DNA from 2 places in the Arthrobacter sp. 10N418 genome. Region 2 is predicted to be linked to the other one. Evidence: riboswitches for the same ligand, from Rfam matches in the RefSeq annotation. Region 2 holds a riboswitch; the other holds the start of a gene.

Region 1 (7,625 bases), on a different contig from region 2:
CATTCGACAACAACGCATCGCGGTATCAGCGGGTGGGCTGACCCAGGAAGCTGCGGCTGCAGGTGCTGTTGAGTTCTTGTTCACAATTGAAGTGTGCAACGTAACAATGAAAACTTGCAAGTAACAATGGACTCCAGGTTCCACATAGTGAGACAAAATGCAGGAATGTAGTCTAGATCACAATTCTGCCGTGTCAATAAAATAACAAGTGTTTTTCCGACCGGCCGGTCGGTGTGCGTTATTCTCCGAATCTTCTTCGGCAAACCTGAGCAACTCTTCTGAATAATTCACTGTATTAGAAATCGGCAGAAACTGCCCATGCCGATCCATGACCTCCCGCCGTCCACGGAGTGGGCACGCTGCCGGACCCCGGAGGGCCCGGCAGCAAAGGTGGTTTCGGCTCAGCCGGATCCGCCTGCGTGGTGGTTCGCCCGGCGGATCCGGACCGGACTCAGTTCGACTGCCCGGTGGCCGTCGCCGCGACGACCAGGACCGACTCCGCCGTGTAGTCCGAGCCGTTTTTTGCCGCAACGATCCGCACCGTGCCACCGGCGACAATGTCGGCAACGCTTAGCTGGCTGCCTGCGCTGCCTCCGGCCTGCTGTCGCCGTTGTTGCAGGTTGCCCACCACCACATCGCCGCCCAGGGCATAGCTGCGCGTGAATCCGTCGCTGCTTTTGACGGTGACAGACGTCGTGCTGAGGTCCGACACAATGCCCAGCTGTTCGGCCTTGGTGACGTACCCGCTTCCCTGCAGGACGACGTATTCGGCGTGCACCGCCGCGGACAGGCCGCCCGCCATCCCGGCTGCCCCGCCGGGAGCGGCATTGCCGGAGCCGCCCTGGGCCTGCGCGCCGCCTCCGGCGAAGCCGCCCTGGGCAGACCGCGGGCCGCCCTGCACGGAACCCTGGCCGCCGGGGCCGGCGAATCCCCCTGCCGCTCCGCGCGTCGTTCCATCGGCTGCCGCGGAACTTGACGAAAGGGTGTACACCCCGACGCCGGCCCCGGCCGCCAGCACCACGGCGGCACCGGCGACGGCGAGTCCCCGCTTGAGGGTCCAGGGCTTGCCCGTGGAGGCCTTAGCGGGAGTGGCGCCCGGCGCACCCCAGCCCGGCGCTGCGGCGCTTTGGGGCGGCGCACCCCAGCCCGGCGCTGCGGCGCTTTGGGGCGGCGCACCCCAGCCCGGCGCTGCGGCGGGTGCCGGCCGCCCGGCGTCGTGCTGTGCGTTCGCGGAAGGTGCAGGCGCAAAGGGTACGTCCGCGTGCTGGGTGTTGACCGGCGTCGCCACGGGGGCCGGCGTGCCGCCGGGGGTGGTTTCGGGGACAGGACCGGGCTGCTGACCGCTCATGGTGTTCTCCTCTTCTGGGTGCGGGACCGCTGTTCCATCCCGGGTCGTTGTGCGTCCAGCGTGCTGGGCGATCCTGTGCCTGTGCTGTGCGGCTCGACAGCCGGGGCTGTGACCTGGCGGCGGGCCGGGAGAGGGCCAAAAGCGCCCGCAGACCCATCCAGCTCGCTAGGCTGGGATTCACAGGCGCCGCACAGGGTTCCCAAAGCCGCACCAAATCGGCAGAACGGAGAGTTGTCCCATGGCCACTTCGCACTCCATGACCAACAACCTTCCCCAGCTCACGCATCCGGACGGCTCCCCCATCCGCGCGCTCGTGGTGGACGACGAACCCAGCCTGTCCGAACTCATGAGCATGGGCCTGCGGATGGCCGGCTGGTCCGTCGCCGTCGCCGCGGATGGCCCCGAAGCCGTCAAGCTTGCCAAGGAGTTCCGCCCTGACGTGCTGGTACTCGATGTCATGCTCCCGGGGTTCGACGGCGTGGAACTCCTGACCCGGATCCGCGCCTTCGCACCCGAGGTGCCGGCGTTGTTCCTGACGGCAAAGGACGCCGTCCAGGACCGGATCACGGGCCTGGCCGCGGGCGGCGACGATTACGTCACCAAGCCGTTCAGCATGGAGGAAGTGCTGCTGCGCCTGCACCGGCTGGTCCAGCGGTCCGGGGTGGCCGCCATGGACACCGCGGAACTCGTGGTGGGAGACCTGGTGCTCAACGTCGACACCCGGGAAGTCACCCGGGCGGGCCAGGAGCTGCATCTGACCGCCACGCAGTTCGAGCTCCTGCGCTACCTCATGGAGAACCCCAAGCGCGTGATCAGCAAAGCCCAGATCCTGGACCGCGTCTGGGACTACGACTTCGGCGGACAGGCCAACATCGTTGAACTGTATATTTCCTACCTCCGCAAGAAGGTCGACGCCAACCACCCTCCGATGATCCACACCGTGCGCGGCGCCGGCTATGTGCTGAAGCCGGCGGACTGATCTGTGCCCACACTCTCCGGTGAGATCCGTGCCCCCGGGCGCGACTGGCGCGACCCGTCCACCTGGCACCTGCGCACCCGCCTGGTCCTCGTCGCCATGGCCCTGCTCGTCTCCATCTGCGGCGCCGTCGGCCTGTTCAGCTACGCCTCCATGGATTTGTTCCTCACCCGGCAACTCGACACGCAGCTCGATGAGGCGTCCCACCGCTCCAGCGAGTTCGGCCGGCCCTCGCCCGGCGGTTCCGGCGGACGCCCGGATCCCCTCGAGGCACGGGGGCAGGGCGTCGGCACGCTGAACGCCCGGATCCTGGGCGGCGCCGTCAGCAGCGCCGGCTTCCTCGCCCAGGATGCCAGCCGGAAGAGCCTCTCCCCCGACGACGACCACGTTCTCCTGGCGCTCACGCCGAACGGCATCCCCGTGGACCGCACCCTGTCCGCCGGCGCCTACCGGCTCACCGCCGTGCAGGCACCGTATGGCGACGTGATCGTCACCGGTCTCCCGCTGGCCGAAAAACAGAACACGCTGGCGTCGCTGGTCTGGACCATGGTGGTGGTGTCCGCGGGCGGCCTGGTGCTGATCGGCCTCGCCGGAACAGCCCTGATCCGGCGCAACATGAAGCCGCTCGAACAGCTGTCCGAGGTGGCCACCAAGGTCTCCCGCCTCCCGCTCGACGCCGGCGAAGTGGCACTGGCGGTGCGGGTCCCGGCGTCGGCCGCCCATCCGGGCACGGAAGTGGGCGCCGTGGGCTACGCGCTGAACCAGATGCTCGACAACGTCTCCAACGCGCTCGAGGCACGGCAGGAAAGCGAGATGAAGGTGCGCCAGTTCGTGGCCGACGCCTCACACGAACTACGCACTCCGCTCACCGCCATCCGCGGGTACACCGAGCTCATGAGGATGACCGAGCACTTCACCCCCGACGGCGAGAAGTCGCTCGCCCGCGTGCAGAGCCAGTCCGAACGCATGACCACCCTGGTGGAGGACCTTTTGCTGCTGGCGCGCCTGGACGAGGGCCAGCCGCTCAAGCTCAGCGACGTCGACCTCACCCAGTTGGCCATCGAGACGGTCAGCGACGAGAAGGTCATGGCCCCGGACCGTGTCTGGCACCTGGAACTCCCGGACGAGCCCGTGGTGGTGCGCGGTGATGCGACCCAGCTCCACCAGGTCCTCGCCAACCTCCTGTCCAATGCTCGCAAGCACACCGGCCCGGGGACCACCGTGGTCACCGGCGTGATGCGTTCGGCAGACGGCAGTGCCGTAGTCACCGTGACGGACAACGGCAGCGGGATCGCCCCCGAATTCATCGGCCGGGTCTTCGCCCGCTTCGCACGCGCAGATGCCGCGCGGAAAAACCCGGCGGCCGGGACCGCGGAGACCCAAGCTGCGTCCGGCACCGGAGCTCCTCCCGCGACGGCGGCACCAACCTCCGAAGGGACTTCCGGGCTGGGGCTGTCCATTGTGCAGTCGATCGTGGAGGCCCACGGAGGAACGGTCGAAGTCACGTCCCGGCCGGGCCGGACAGAGTTCGCCGTGCGCCTTCCCGCAGCCCCCACGCCGGGGCTCGCGTAGCAAGCCGACGCACCGCCGAAGCGGTTCCTGTTATCGAAATGTGACTTAAGCTCGCGAATGCTGTAGCGTTTTTGGGGTGCGGCTGCCATTGGTGCCGCATATCCGGACGGACGCTAAACTCTGCCGCTTCCCGGATTCCGCTGGACCAGGCAGAGGCGGGGGACCCAGAGTTCCCGGGCATTCTGCACACTTGCGCCCTTGGGGTGAAGCCGACACGTGATCTTCCGTGCGGCCGGATGACCTTATCCGAACCCGACAGCTAACTCCGCCGGCGTTGAGAGGCGATCATGACTGAATTCAAGGTACAAACGCGCCCTGAGGGCGTTTCGCGAAAACCCCTTTCCACCAGGTCGCGCCACCGCGCCGAGCCGGCCCAGCCCGCTTCACCCCTGTTCCGGTTCGCTTCAAACATCGGGTCCACCGGCCGCCGGGCTGCCGTTGTCACTGCGGCCTGCGCGGTGCTGATCGGCGTCGGCGCCGCCGGACAGGCCGCCGACATCCCAGGACCGACCGCCGGCGCGGCGAGCGCCGAGGCATCCACCAGCGCCGACCCGCTGACGCACCTGAACTTCGACAGGGTCCGGGTCGGGGCCCAGGCTGCGCCGACCGCCGGAAACGTCGCGCCCCAGGCGGCAGAAGTGAAACCGGCCGAGACACCGGCACCCGCGGCCCCGGCGGCCCCTGCGCCGGCCCCGGCTCCCCCGGTAGCCGTCGACGACCCGGCCGGCGCGCAGGCCTACGCTGCGGCCCAGCTCGGCACCTACGGCTGGGCCCCGAGCGAGATGCAGTGCCTGATGAAGCTTTGGACCCGGGAGTCTGACTGGAAGACGACCGCCACCAACGCCAGCAGCGGCGCCTACGGCGTGGTCCAGTCGCTGCCGGCCGAGAAGATGGCGAGCGCCGGCGCAGACTACATGACCAACTACCGGACCCAGATCAACTGGGGCCTGAACTACGTCAAGCAGCGTTACGGCTCTCCGTGCGGTGCCCTGAACTTCCACTACGCCAACAGCTGGTACTAAGGCCGGAAGAGGCAACGCCCGCCCCTCACAGCAGACCCTGGATCGTCGATCCGGGGTCTGCTGCTTTTTTGCCTGCTTCTTGGTGCCTGCCGGCTTTTTCCTTGGCGGACTTCCACAGGCACCGCACAGCTTTGGCCTAAACCCCTCATATGAGACGCCGTCACTGTTGAACCATGACGTTCACAGACCAGGCCCCAGGACCTCTGCCGCACCCGACGGCGACGCCGGCCGGACAGGCCGCTCCGGCCAGGCTTTCCCTGGCCGGAGCACCCGTCACGAGTGCCACCCCCGGACGCGCTGCTGAAGCAGGCCGCCGGCGCTCCCCCGTCGACACCCGGACCGCTGACCCGGTCCTGGATGTAACCATCCCGGTCTTCAACGAAGAACGGGACCTGGAAGAGTGCCTGCGCCGGCTGCACGCCTATCTGCTTGGTTCCTTCCCGCACACGTTCCGGATCACGGTGGCGGACAACGCGAGCACCGACGGAACGCTGAAGACGGCAGAACGCGTCGCCCGCGAACTCCGTGAGGTCCGTGTGGTCCACATGGCCGAAAAGGGCCGCGGAAATGCACTGCGCAACGTGTGGCTCGCCTCGCCGTCACCGGTCCTGGCCTACATGGACGTTGACCTGTCCACCGATCTGGCGGCCCTGGGTCCCCTGCTGGCACCGCTGATTTCCGGCCACTCCGACCTGGCCATCGGGACCCGCCTGACCCGCAACTCCCGCGTCGTCCGCGGGCCCAAGCGGGAATTCATCTCCCGCAGCTACAACTTCCTGCTCCACTCCTTCCTGGGCGCCCACTTCAGCGACGCACAGTGCGGGTTCAAAGCCATCCGGTCGGACGTGGCCAGGCAACTCCTCCCGCACACCCTGGACAAGGCGTGGTTCTTCGACACCGAACTGCTGGTGCTGGCCGAAAAGTGCGGGCTGCGCGTCCACGAAGTCCCTGTGGACTGGACCGACGATCCCCAGTCCAGCGTCGACATCGTCCAGACCGCCCTGGCCGACCTGCGCGGCATGGCCCGGCTAAGCCGGGACCTCGTCTCGGGCCGCATCCCCGTCCCGGAACTGCGCGCCGCCCTCGCCCGCGGCCCTCTCCCCGCAGCCTCCCGCGCCCACGAGCAAAGCCCCGGCGGAAGCCTGTTCGGCCAGCTCGTCCGCTTCGGCAGCATCGGGGTCGCATCAACCCTCGCCTACCTGGCAATCTTCCTCTTCTGCCGCGGCCTCATGGACCCGCAGCTCGCCAACTTCCTCGCGCTGCTCACCACCGCCGTGGCCAACACCGCCGCCAACCGGCGCTTCACGTTCGGCATCCAGGGCCCCAGCCAGGTTGCACGCCATCATTTCGAGGGCCTGCTGGTGTTCGGCATCGGCCTGGCGCTGACCTCCGGGACTCTCGCCGTCGTGCACGGCGCCTCCTCCGGGCAGCCCGACCGCTGGCTTGAGATCATCACGCTCACGGCGGCGAACCTGGCCGCCACCGCCGTGAAGTTCCTGCTGTTCCGGCTGGTGGTCTTCCGTAACCGGGCCCATGCTGCGGCCCTCCCGACGCCGGGACCACTGACACTTCCCTCCCCCGCACAGAAACGGCCAAGTAAATGACCGCCACCATCAGCCCCAGCGCCGCGCCCCCTGCCCCCACCCCGGACGCGCCGCCGGCAGCACCACGGAACCGCCAAAGCCACTTGCTGTTCGGGAACCAGCCGCGCTGGGTGCGGCCCTCGGCCGCCGTACTGCTGGTCCTCACGGCCGTGCTCTACCTCTGGAACCTGCAGGCCACCGGTTACGCCAATTCCTTCTACGCCGCGGCCATCCAGGCCGGCACCAAGGACTGGGCGGCACTGCTGTTCGGCTCCCTCGACGCAGGCAACGCGATCACCGTCGACAAGCCGCCGGCCGCCCTGTGGATCCCTGCCCTGGCCGGACGGATCTTCGGCTTCTCGGCACTGAGCATGCTCATTCCGCAGGCACTCATGGGCGTGGCCGCCGTCGGACTGCTGTACCTGACCGTCAGGCGGGTATCCGGGCCGGCCGCCGGCCTGCTGGCCGGAGGCGCCCTGGCGCTGACGCCGGTGGCGGCGCTCATGTTCCGCTTCAACAACCCGGACGCCATGCTGACCCTGTGCCTGGTACTGGCCGCGTACCTGACCACGCGGGCCATCGAAAAGGCCGGCTGGGCGTGGCTCGCCGCTGCCGGTGCCGTGATCGGGCTGGCCTTCCTGAGCAAGATGCTGCAGGGCTTCCTGATCGTGCCCGGCCTCGCTCTTGCCTACCTGTGGGCGGCCCCCGCCACCTTGGGCCGGCGGCTGTTCCACCTGCTGGGCGCGGCCGCCGGGATCGCCGTGGTGGCCGGGAGCTACGTTGCCCTGTTCCAGCTGACCCCGGCGTCGGCCCGGCCGTACATGGCCGGGTCGAAGAACAACAGCTTCCTGGAGCTCACGTTCGGATACAACGGCCTGGGCCGGATCACCGGCTCCGGCGGCGGCATGCCGGGCGGCGGAGGCGGGATGCCCGGCGGCAACGTCGGCTTCGGCGGAACGGCCGGGATCACCCGGATGTTTGGCGCCAGCTTCGGCGGGGAGGTCTCCTGGCTGCTGCCGGCGGCCCTGGTCCTGCTCGGCGCCGGGTTGTGGTTCACCCGCCGGGAAGCGCGGACCTCGAAGACCCGCGCGGCGCTCCTGCTGTGGGGCGGCTGGCTCGTGGTC
Region 2 (7,625 bases):
GAAGCTGGCGATATCCCAGAACGCCGTGGAGCCGCCGACGCCGAGGATGACCTCGTAGCCCTCCGGAGCGCGGAAGAATTCACCGAGCCCCGTCCGGACCGAACCGACAAGGTTCTTGACGGGCGCCTGGCGGTGGGAAGTTCCCAGCAGTGTCGCCGACGCCGCTGCCAAGGCCTCCATCTGTTCCGGACGGACCTTGGACGGGCCGGCGCCGAACCGTCCGTCCTTGGGGAGGAGGTTTGCGGGGATCGTGATGCTGGTGTCGCTCACAGGGGCTCCAATTTTCGGCTGATGCTTAGCGTGGCTTGGGAGATGGTCCGGCAGGGGTGGCTGCAACGAAGGCTCCGTTTCATTCTGCCTGACTGCCCCGGTGGACGCGGAAAGAGGCCGTCACAGTCCGGTCATTGAGACGACCGCGCGTACGCTCGAAGATTATCCGGAGTAATTCAAAATAGGCTAAGCTGTGCTGCGAACGTACGGCGAATCCCGCCAGGGCGCAATCTGCGCGCGGTACGGTGGGAATGATGCAAGGACGGCGCTCGAGGAGCTGAGCTGAATGACGGATCTGATTGATACGACGGAGATGTATCTTCGGACCATTCTGGAACTTGAAGAAGAAAACATCGTCGCCCTCCGCGCCCGCATTGCCGAAAGACTGCGCCACTCCGGCCCCACTGTGTCCCAGACCATTGGCCGGATGGAGCGTGACGGCCTCGTGGTTGTTTCGGGCGACCGCCACCTTGAGCTGACGGAAACCGGCCGGAAACGCGCCGTCGGTGTCATGCGGAAGCACCGCCTGGCCGAACGCCTGCTCGCTGACGTGATCGGCCTCGACTGGGCGTACGTCCATGAGGAGGCCTGCCGCTGGGAACACGTGATGAGTGAACGAGTGGAGCGCCGGATCTTCGAGATGCTCGACCACCCGACCGTTTCGCCGTACGGGAACCCGATTCCCGGGCTCGCGGACCTCGGCGGCGCCCCGTCCAGCGAGTTCGCCGCGGACGTGGTGAACCTGCTGGATGCCATGGCCGGTTACGGCGCTGATTCGAGGATCATTGTCAGCCGCCTGGCGGAGCCGATCCAGGTGGAACCGGAGTTGCTCGTCCAGTTGGACGAGGGCGGAATCCGTCCCGGGGCACGCCTCTCGCTGGAGCGGGTGGGCGAGTACATCTCGGTCCGGGTTCCGGATATCGAAGGCGCTCTCGAACTGCCGCCCGAAGTCGCGGCGCATGTGTTTGTAACGGTCGGCTGACCTGCGCTGACGCCTGGGTTGTGGGACGACCTATGAGTTGTGCACAAGCGTGATTACGGATTTATTACCGGGCGGCTTAATCACCTATAGTTAGTCTCCAGTACCGATACCAAAGCGTTACCTGATCCGAAGCCGAACCCTGCCAGCGGATCAGTCGCAGAATCGCCTTCTGGCAGGGGCGGGGGAACCACTTGCGGCCGCCTTCAGGGCGGCCTTGGGGTGAAGTCCGTCAGCGGCAAGCGCACTCCACAGTGGGATTCCAACGTGCCTCTGTGTCTGGAAGCTTGCCACGGCGGACCGGGTCTTTGATCTCTCTGACCCGAATCCGACAGCTAACTCCGCAGGCCATCCAGAGAGGAACCGTCCTTGACCACCCAGACCGCCAAAGGTCGCCGTCGCGCCGCCGGTCCTGCTCCGGAACCGCGTCCGGCTCTCGCGCCGTTGGCCGACCGCCCGCGTGACGCGCACCGCGTCGAACGCCGGGGCCGCCGCAGTCCGTTCCGCCAGATAACGGACTTTGCCGCTGCCAGCGGCGTCGGGCAGAAGGCCGGAATCGCTTTGGCTGCCACAGGCCTGGTCCTCACGGTCACCGTCCCGGTCACCAGCCCGGTCATGGCCACGGACGTCGGGCCTTCCGGATCCGTTTCCGCCGCAGCGCAGCCGGATGTAACTGCCGCAGCGGGCGCCAAGGTCGACTTCAGCCGCACGGCCGTCACCACCAAGGGTGACCCGGACGGGAAGCTCAAACAGCTGCTGAGCGCGCAGTCCGTCGGCAGCATCACCCGCGCGGCGTCGGCCGGCACCCTCGGTGCGCCGCTGGATGTGATGATCGCTTCCTCGCCCTTCGGCTACCGTGTCAGCCCCATCACGGGCGGTGCCGGTGAGTTCCACCGCGGCCAGGACTATGCCGCGCAGTGCGGAACAGCCGTCCACGCGGCAGCCAGCGGCACGGTGACCTTTTCGGGATGGCACCCCTATGGCGGGGGCAACCGCATCGTGATCGACCACGGCAACGGCCTGGAGACCACGTACAACCACCTGTCCTCTTCCTCGGTCCACGTCGGCCAGAAGGTCTCGCGCGGCGACCTCATCGCCATGAGCGGCACCACCGGCGCGTCGACCGGCTGCCACCTCCACTTCGAGGTGATGGTCAACGGCGATGTGGTTGACCCCCTCGGCTGGCTCTGAGCCAAGATGAAGGGTCACTCTCGCATTCTTGTGACACGCCGTGATCTGAATGTGACATTGAATCCCAACTGCTGTACCGTATGAGGTACGCCAACTTTTCCGAAGTTGGCGCTCTTGAGTGGATTGCCTAGCTCTGCCACCGCTCAAGGTCCGTTCGCATTACATCGTCTGGCAGGGGCGGGGGAACCAATTTTGGTCTTCGCAAGAAGGCCTTGGGGTTAAGTCGCAAAGCTTCCCAGGAAGCGGAGCGGCCGGGTGACTCCCATCCGAATCCGACAGCTCACCTCGCAGGCATTGGGAGAGGCTACTTTCGTGTCTTCACGCCACAATGCTGCGCGTCACCGCGCGTGCGCGGCTCTAGCGAGCCCGCTGGAATCCAAGTCCCGTGCTGCCCTTGCCGGCGCCCGGATTGGATCCGACTCCACAGGCTCCATTGCTGCCGAGTCCGGACTGCAGGCCAAGCACCTGCACGCAGTTCCCGCTTTTGGCGCGTCTTCGCAGTACACCCTTCGCTAACTAACCCATTCGGGGCGATCCGGCGTACCCCCAAGATGCCGGAGCGTCCTCAGTCCGCGCCTAAAACGCGCGGTCCAAGGATCACGAAAGAGAGAACTGAATGACTACTCGTGCAATCGCACGGCACCGCGCCGAGGTCACCAAGACCAACTCGCTGGCTGTCATTGCCAAGGCTGTCGGCGACAACGCCGGCGGCATGGGCCGCCAGGCTGCAGTCATCGCTGCAGCGTCCGGCCTGGTCCTGACCAGCGGTATCGCGGCCAACGCTGCTGAGACCAACGTTCAGCGCGAATCCACCTCCGCTTCCGCCCTCGAAGTCCAGTCAGCTTCCCCGGCAACTATTTCGGCTGCTTCGACCATCGCGATCTCCTACGAGAAGCCGACTGTGTCCACGTCGCCCGCCCCCGTGGTCGAGGCCCCGAAGCCCGTTGTGAAGGTCCAGGATGCCACCGCGGCAAAGACTGCGGGCACCCAGGCCGGCGCCACTGCATCCGTCGGCGCACCGGCAGCCATCGGCAGCGGCTTCGGCGCCACCATCGCCGCCGCCGCCTACGCCCAGATCGGCGTGTCGCAGGACTGCACCGCGCTGGCCACGAACGCTTTGGCCGCAGCCGGCATCCACTACCACGGCTGGCCGGCAGGTTACCTGTCCCTGGGCCGCACCGTGAGCGCCGCCGAGGCTCAGCCGGGCGACCTCGCTTACTACCAGAACGGCGGCGTGGGCATGGCCCACATCGCTGTCTACGTCGGCAACGGCATGGCCGTCCACGGCGGCTGGAACGGCGGCACCACCGCCCTCTACAGCGTCAACATCGGCTCCGGCCCGGTCTTCATCCGCGTCGGCGGCTAGGTCAATAGCTCCATCCTTCGAAGGACCCCTGCCCTTGCGGCGGGGGTCCTTCGCGTTTCCCCGGCATGAACCAGTCCGGTACTACGGACCCGCGGGCGAGAAAAAATTCGGTGATACGGCACTTGGGTGTTTACTCTTGTCTTGTCGATCCATAGCCCGACCATGCAGAGGGCAGCCGGCCCTCGTGCCCCTGGCGGGTGCGGCCGTGAAGAGGTATGCGGATGCGCACTCTCGTTCTGAATGCTGGATATGAACCGCTCGCGGTAGTGACCTTCCGCCGGGCTCTTGTCCTCGTGCTCACCGGAAAGGCCAGCGTGGTGGCCGAGGGCGACGATCCCGTCGTCGGGCCGCAGGACATCCTGGGCCGCCCGTCCGTGATCCTCCTGAACCGCTACATCAGGCCCCGGTACAACACCCTGACCGCGGTCAGCCGCCGGGGGGTGCTGCGCCGGGACAGCCACCGGTGCGCTTACTGCGGCAAAGCGGCCCACACGATCGATCACGTCCAGCCCAAGTCCCGGGGCGGGGCGGATTCCTGGGAGAACCTCGTCGCTGCCTGCCTCCGGTGCAACAACGCCAAAGGTGACCACACCCCGGCCGAAATGGGCTGGAAGCTCGGCTTCGTCCCAGCCCCGCCCAGGGGCACCCTCTGGCAGATCAAAGAGCTCGAGAAGCCGACGCCGGCCTGGGATCCGTTCCTGCTGCCCGAATCCGCCGCCTGACTTCCTCCGCGGTCCGGCCGCGCCCGCTGCCGCGCCGCGCTAGGCTGAAGCCGTGGAGTTCGATGCTGTCATTCTCGCCGGCGGGCGGTCCGCCAGGCTCGGCGGCGTGCCCAAATCCGGGCTGGAGTACGGGGGCGCCACCCTCCTTGAGCTCTCGCTGCGGGCCGCGCACGGTGCCGGGGACGTCGTCGTGGTCGGGCCGGACCCGGGAACCTTGCCCGCCGGCGTCTTGAACTGTCGCGAGGACCCTCCCTTCGCCGGCCCCGCCGCTGCGATAGCCGCCGGGCTCTCCGCGCTGGCCGCGCACAAGACCGTGCGCCCGGGCTCCACAGGTCCCGCGCCCCTGACCCTGGTCCTGGCCTGTGACATGCCGGGCGCGGAAGCTGCCGTCCGTGCACTCCTCGACGTGCTGGAAGGAAGCGGGCCGTTGGGCACGTCCGGTCACGGGGTGGCCGGCGAGACCGGGGCCAGGGGCGTCATGGCGGTCTCCGCCGACGGACGCAGGCAACCCCTCCTGGGGCTGTATAGCACAATTGCGCTACAACGATCCGTCGCGGACGCTGCCGGGCGGGGCGCCCTCGAAAACGCCTCGGTCTTCGGCCTTCTTGCTAGTCTTGAGGTGCGGGAAGTTCGCGTCCCGGCCGGTTCCACGGACGATGTGGACACCTGGGACGACGCCTCCGCGCTCGGGGTATCCGGTCCCATTCCCGGCCATGTCCAGGAGGCCGGTCCGGGGGCCGCAACTGAACACGACTTTGGAGGCAAACGGTGAAGAGCCAGGACGAAACGCTGGAAGACTGGTGTCGTGCGCTGCTGCAGGCCCTGGAGCTGGAGGGCGTCGAGATTGACGTTAACGAGGTCCTGTCCCTGGCCGGCGTCGCCGCCCATTCCATAGTGCGCCCGGCCGCCCCGCTGACCACCTTCATCGCCGGCTTCGCCGCCGGACTGGCATCCGGTTCCGGCCAGGCCACCGATGCAACCTCCATGCAGGCTGCCATGCGCGTGGCCCGCCAGCTCGCCAAGGACTACGCGGACGCCGAAGCTTCCGGGGCATGACACCTGCCCCTCCCCGCGGCAGCGACCCCGCTTCCGCGGACGACTCAGGACCCGGGTATGCCCACGACGCCGGAACGCACCCGGAGAAGGACCCGACGGCGGACGGCGCCGACACAACGCCGCACCGTCACCTCGCCCACACCTGGCAAGAGGCCCGGCAGCTCGCCTTCGACTGCGCCACCCCCATTCCCGCGGCCCCCGTGCCGCTCCGGGGCGCGCTGGGACGGATGCTTTCAGCGGACGTGACAGCCCTGCAGGACATACCGCACTACGCGTCCTCAGCCATGGACGGCTGGGCCGTCAGCGGAAGCGGACCGTGGATCCTGGCTGAACCGAACCAGCGGCTCACCCCGCACCAGGCAAGTCCGATCGTCACCGGCGGACTCATCCCGGCGGGGGCGAAGGCCGTGCTGCGCAGCGAGAGCGGGACCCTCGCCACAGACGAGGACGGGCTTCCTGTCCTCAAGACCAGCGGCACCGCCAAGCCCGGCGAACCGCGAAACGGCGAACACATCCGCAGGGCCGCCGAGGAGGCCGCCGCCGGCGAGGTGCTGATCCGGAGCGGGACCGTACTCAACCCGGCCCACCTGGCCCTGGCCGCACTGGCCGGGCACGACGCCCTCCCGGTGCTTGGCAAGGCCGTCGTCCGCCTCGTGCTGACCGGCTCCGAGGTCGTGTCGTCCGGTCTCCCCGGGCCAGGGAAAGTGCGTGACACTTTCGGCCCCCAGTTGGCCGGCGTGGTACACATGCTCGGCGGGATCTGCGCCGAAGAGGTGAAGATCGGCGACAGCTACGCCGAATGGCTCGCCGCGCTCGAGGACACTGAGCCCACCGGACCGGCGGCCCAGCCAGCTGTTCCAGTCCCGGGGTCCGGCGTCGGCCAGGCGGCTGGGCCCGCCGTCGAAAACCTGCCCGCCGACGTCGTCATCACCACCGGCGGCACCGGCCGCTCAGGAACGGACCACCTCCGGCGCTCCGTCGCCGAGCTCGGCGGACGGCTGCTGATCGATGGCATCGCCATGCGCCCGGGCCACCCCGCCGTGCTGGCCGGGCTGCCCGACGGCCGCTTCATCCTCGGCCTCCCCGGGAACCCTCTGGCGGCCATGATGGCGTTGTCCACGATCGGGGCGCCGCTCCTCGCGGCATTGGGCCACGGGACCCTGCCGCCGGTCGCGGAGGTGCCGTGCGGATCGACGATCGACCCCGATCCCGGACGGACCCGGCTGATGCCTTACCGTCTGCTCTACGGCATGGCATCACCGGCCCAGCACGCCGGTCCCGGAATGATGCGCGGACTGGCCGCGGCTGACGGCGTCCTGGTGGTCCCGCCGCACGGCGTCCAGCTGGGGGCACTCGTTCCCGCCTTCGCGCTCCCGTGGGGAGCACCCATCCCGGACCCCGCACAGGCCGCCGCGAAGGCCGCGGCGCCAACCAAGAGGCCGGCCCGGAAGCCCTCAGCGAACAGCGGGCCCGTGGACTGGAGCGCCCTTCTTGGGTGAAAGCTCCCGGGTGTGCGCCGCGCTGGCTTCCGTGACCGGCAGTTGCAATGATGGAATCAGCCGAAAACCCCCACACCACGTTGCTTAGGAGTCTTACATGGGTCGCGTGACGCAGCGCCGCAAAGTGCACAAATTCGTCCTGGACGGATCCCCGCAAGCCCTCGAATTTCCCGTCCGCTACCGGGAAGATGTGCTGGCCGTTGAGGAACCGCTGGAAATAAGGCTGGGGAGCCTCTCGTTTTCCGTCACGATGCGCACACCGGGCAACGACTTCGACCTCGTGGCCGGGTTCCTGGTCTCCGAGGGAGTCATCTGGAGCCCGGAGCAGCTGGTCTCCCTGCGGTTTTGTGCAGGCGAGGACGAGGACGGGGTCCAGACGTTCAACGTCGTGGAGGCACAGCTCCGGCCCGACGTCGTCCTGCCGGAGACCGGGCGGAACATCTTCACCTCCAGTTCCTGCGGTATCTGCGGAACGGATTCGATCGAAGCGGTGCGCAAGTCCTCCCACTTCAGCCCGGGGGCGGACCCGCTGAGCGTGCCGG

Evidence for each region. Region 2 has a riboswitch for cyclic di-AMP ahead of AC1DCZ_RS14755 (NlpC/P60 family protein). Riboswitches for the same ligand answer to the same signal wherever they lie in the genome.
Region 1: linked by a shared signal. The riboswitch ahead of AC1DCZ_RS01670 (aggregation-promoting factor C-terminal-like domain-containing protein) and the one ahead of AC1DCZ_RS14755 (NlpC/P60 family protein) in region 2 are both predicted to bind cyclic di-AMP.

What each region holds. Positions count from the first base shown of each region.
Region 1 covers NZ_JBFTIK010000002.1:48,383-56,007, forward strand. Annotated here, with positions in the region: gene AC1DCZ_RS01655 (hypothetical protein) at 452-1,348, opposite strand; gene AC1DCZ_RS01660 (response regulator transcription factor) at 1,587-2,327, shown strand; gene AC1DCZ_RS01665 (HAMP domain-containing sensor histidine kinase) at 2,331-3,896, shown strand; cyclic di-AMP (ydaO/yuaA leader) riboswitch at 4,025-4,185, shown strand; gene AC1DCZ_RS01670 (aggregation-promoting factor C-terminal-like domain-containing protein) at 4,184-4,918, shown strand; gene AC1DCZ_RS01675 (bifunctional glycosyltransferase family 2/GtrA family protein) at 5,092-6,522, shown strand; gene AC1DCZ_RS01680 (glycosyltransferase family 39 protein) at 6,519-7,625, shown strand, end outside.
Region 2 covers NZ_JBFTIK010000018.1:62,451-70,075, reverse strand. Annotated here, with positions in the region: gene serC (phosphoserine transaminase) at 1-270, opposite strand, end outside; gene AC1DCZ_RS14765 (iron-dependent transcriptional repressor DtxR) at 557-1,252, shown strand; cyclic di-AMP (ydaO/yuaA leader) riboswitch at 1,406-1,614, shown strand; gene AC1DCZ_RS14760 (M23 family metallopeptidase) at 1,619-2,440, shown strand; cyclic di-AMP (ydaO/yuaA leader) riboswitch at 2,579-2,748, shown strand; gene AC1DCZ_RS14755 (NlpC/P60 family protein) at 3,057-3,806, shown strand; gene AC1DCZ_RS14750 (HNH endonuclease) at 4,028-4,528, shown strand; gene mobA (molybdenum cofactor guanylyltransferase) at 4,581-5,300, shown strand; gene AC1DCZ_RS14740 (DUF6457 domain-containing protein) at 5,297-5,584, shown strand; gene AC1DCZ_RS14735 (molybdopterin-binding protein) at 5,581-7,083, shown strand; gene fdhD (formate dehydrogenase accessory sulfurtransferase FdhD) at 7,181-7,625, shown strand, end outside.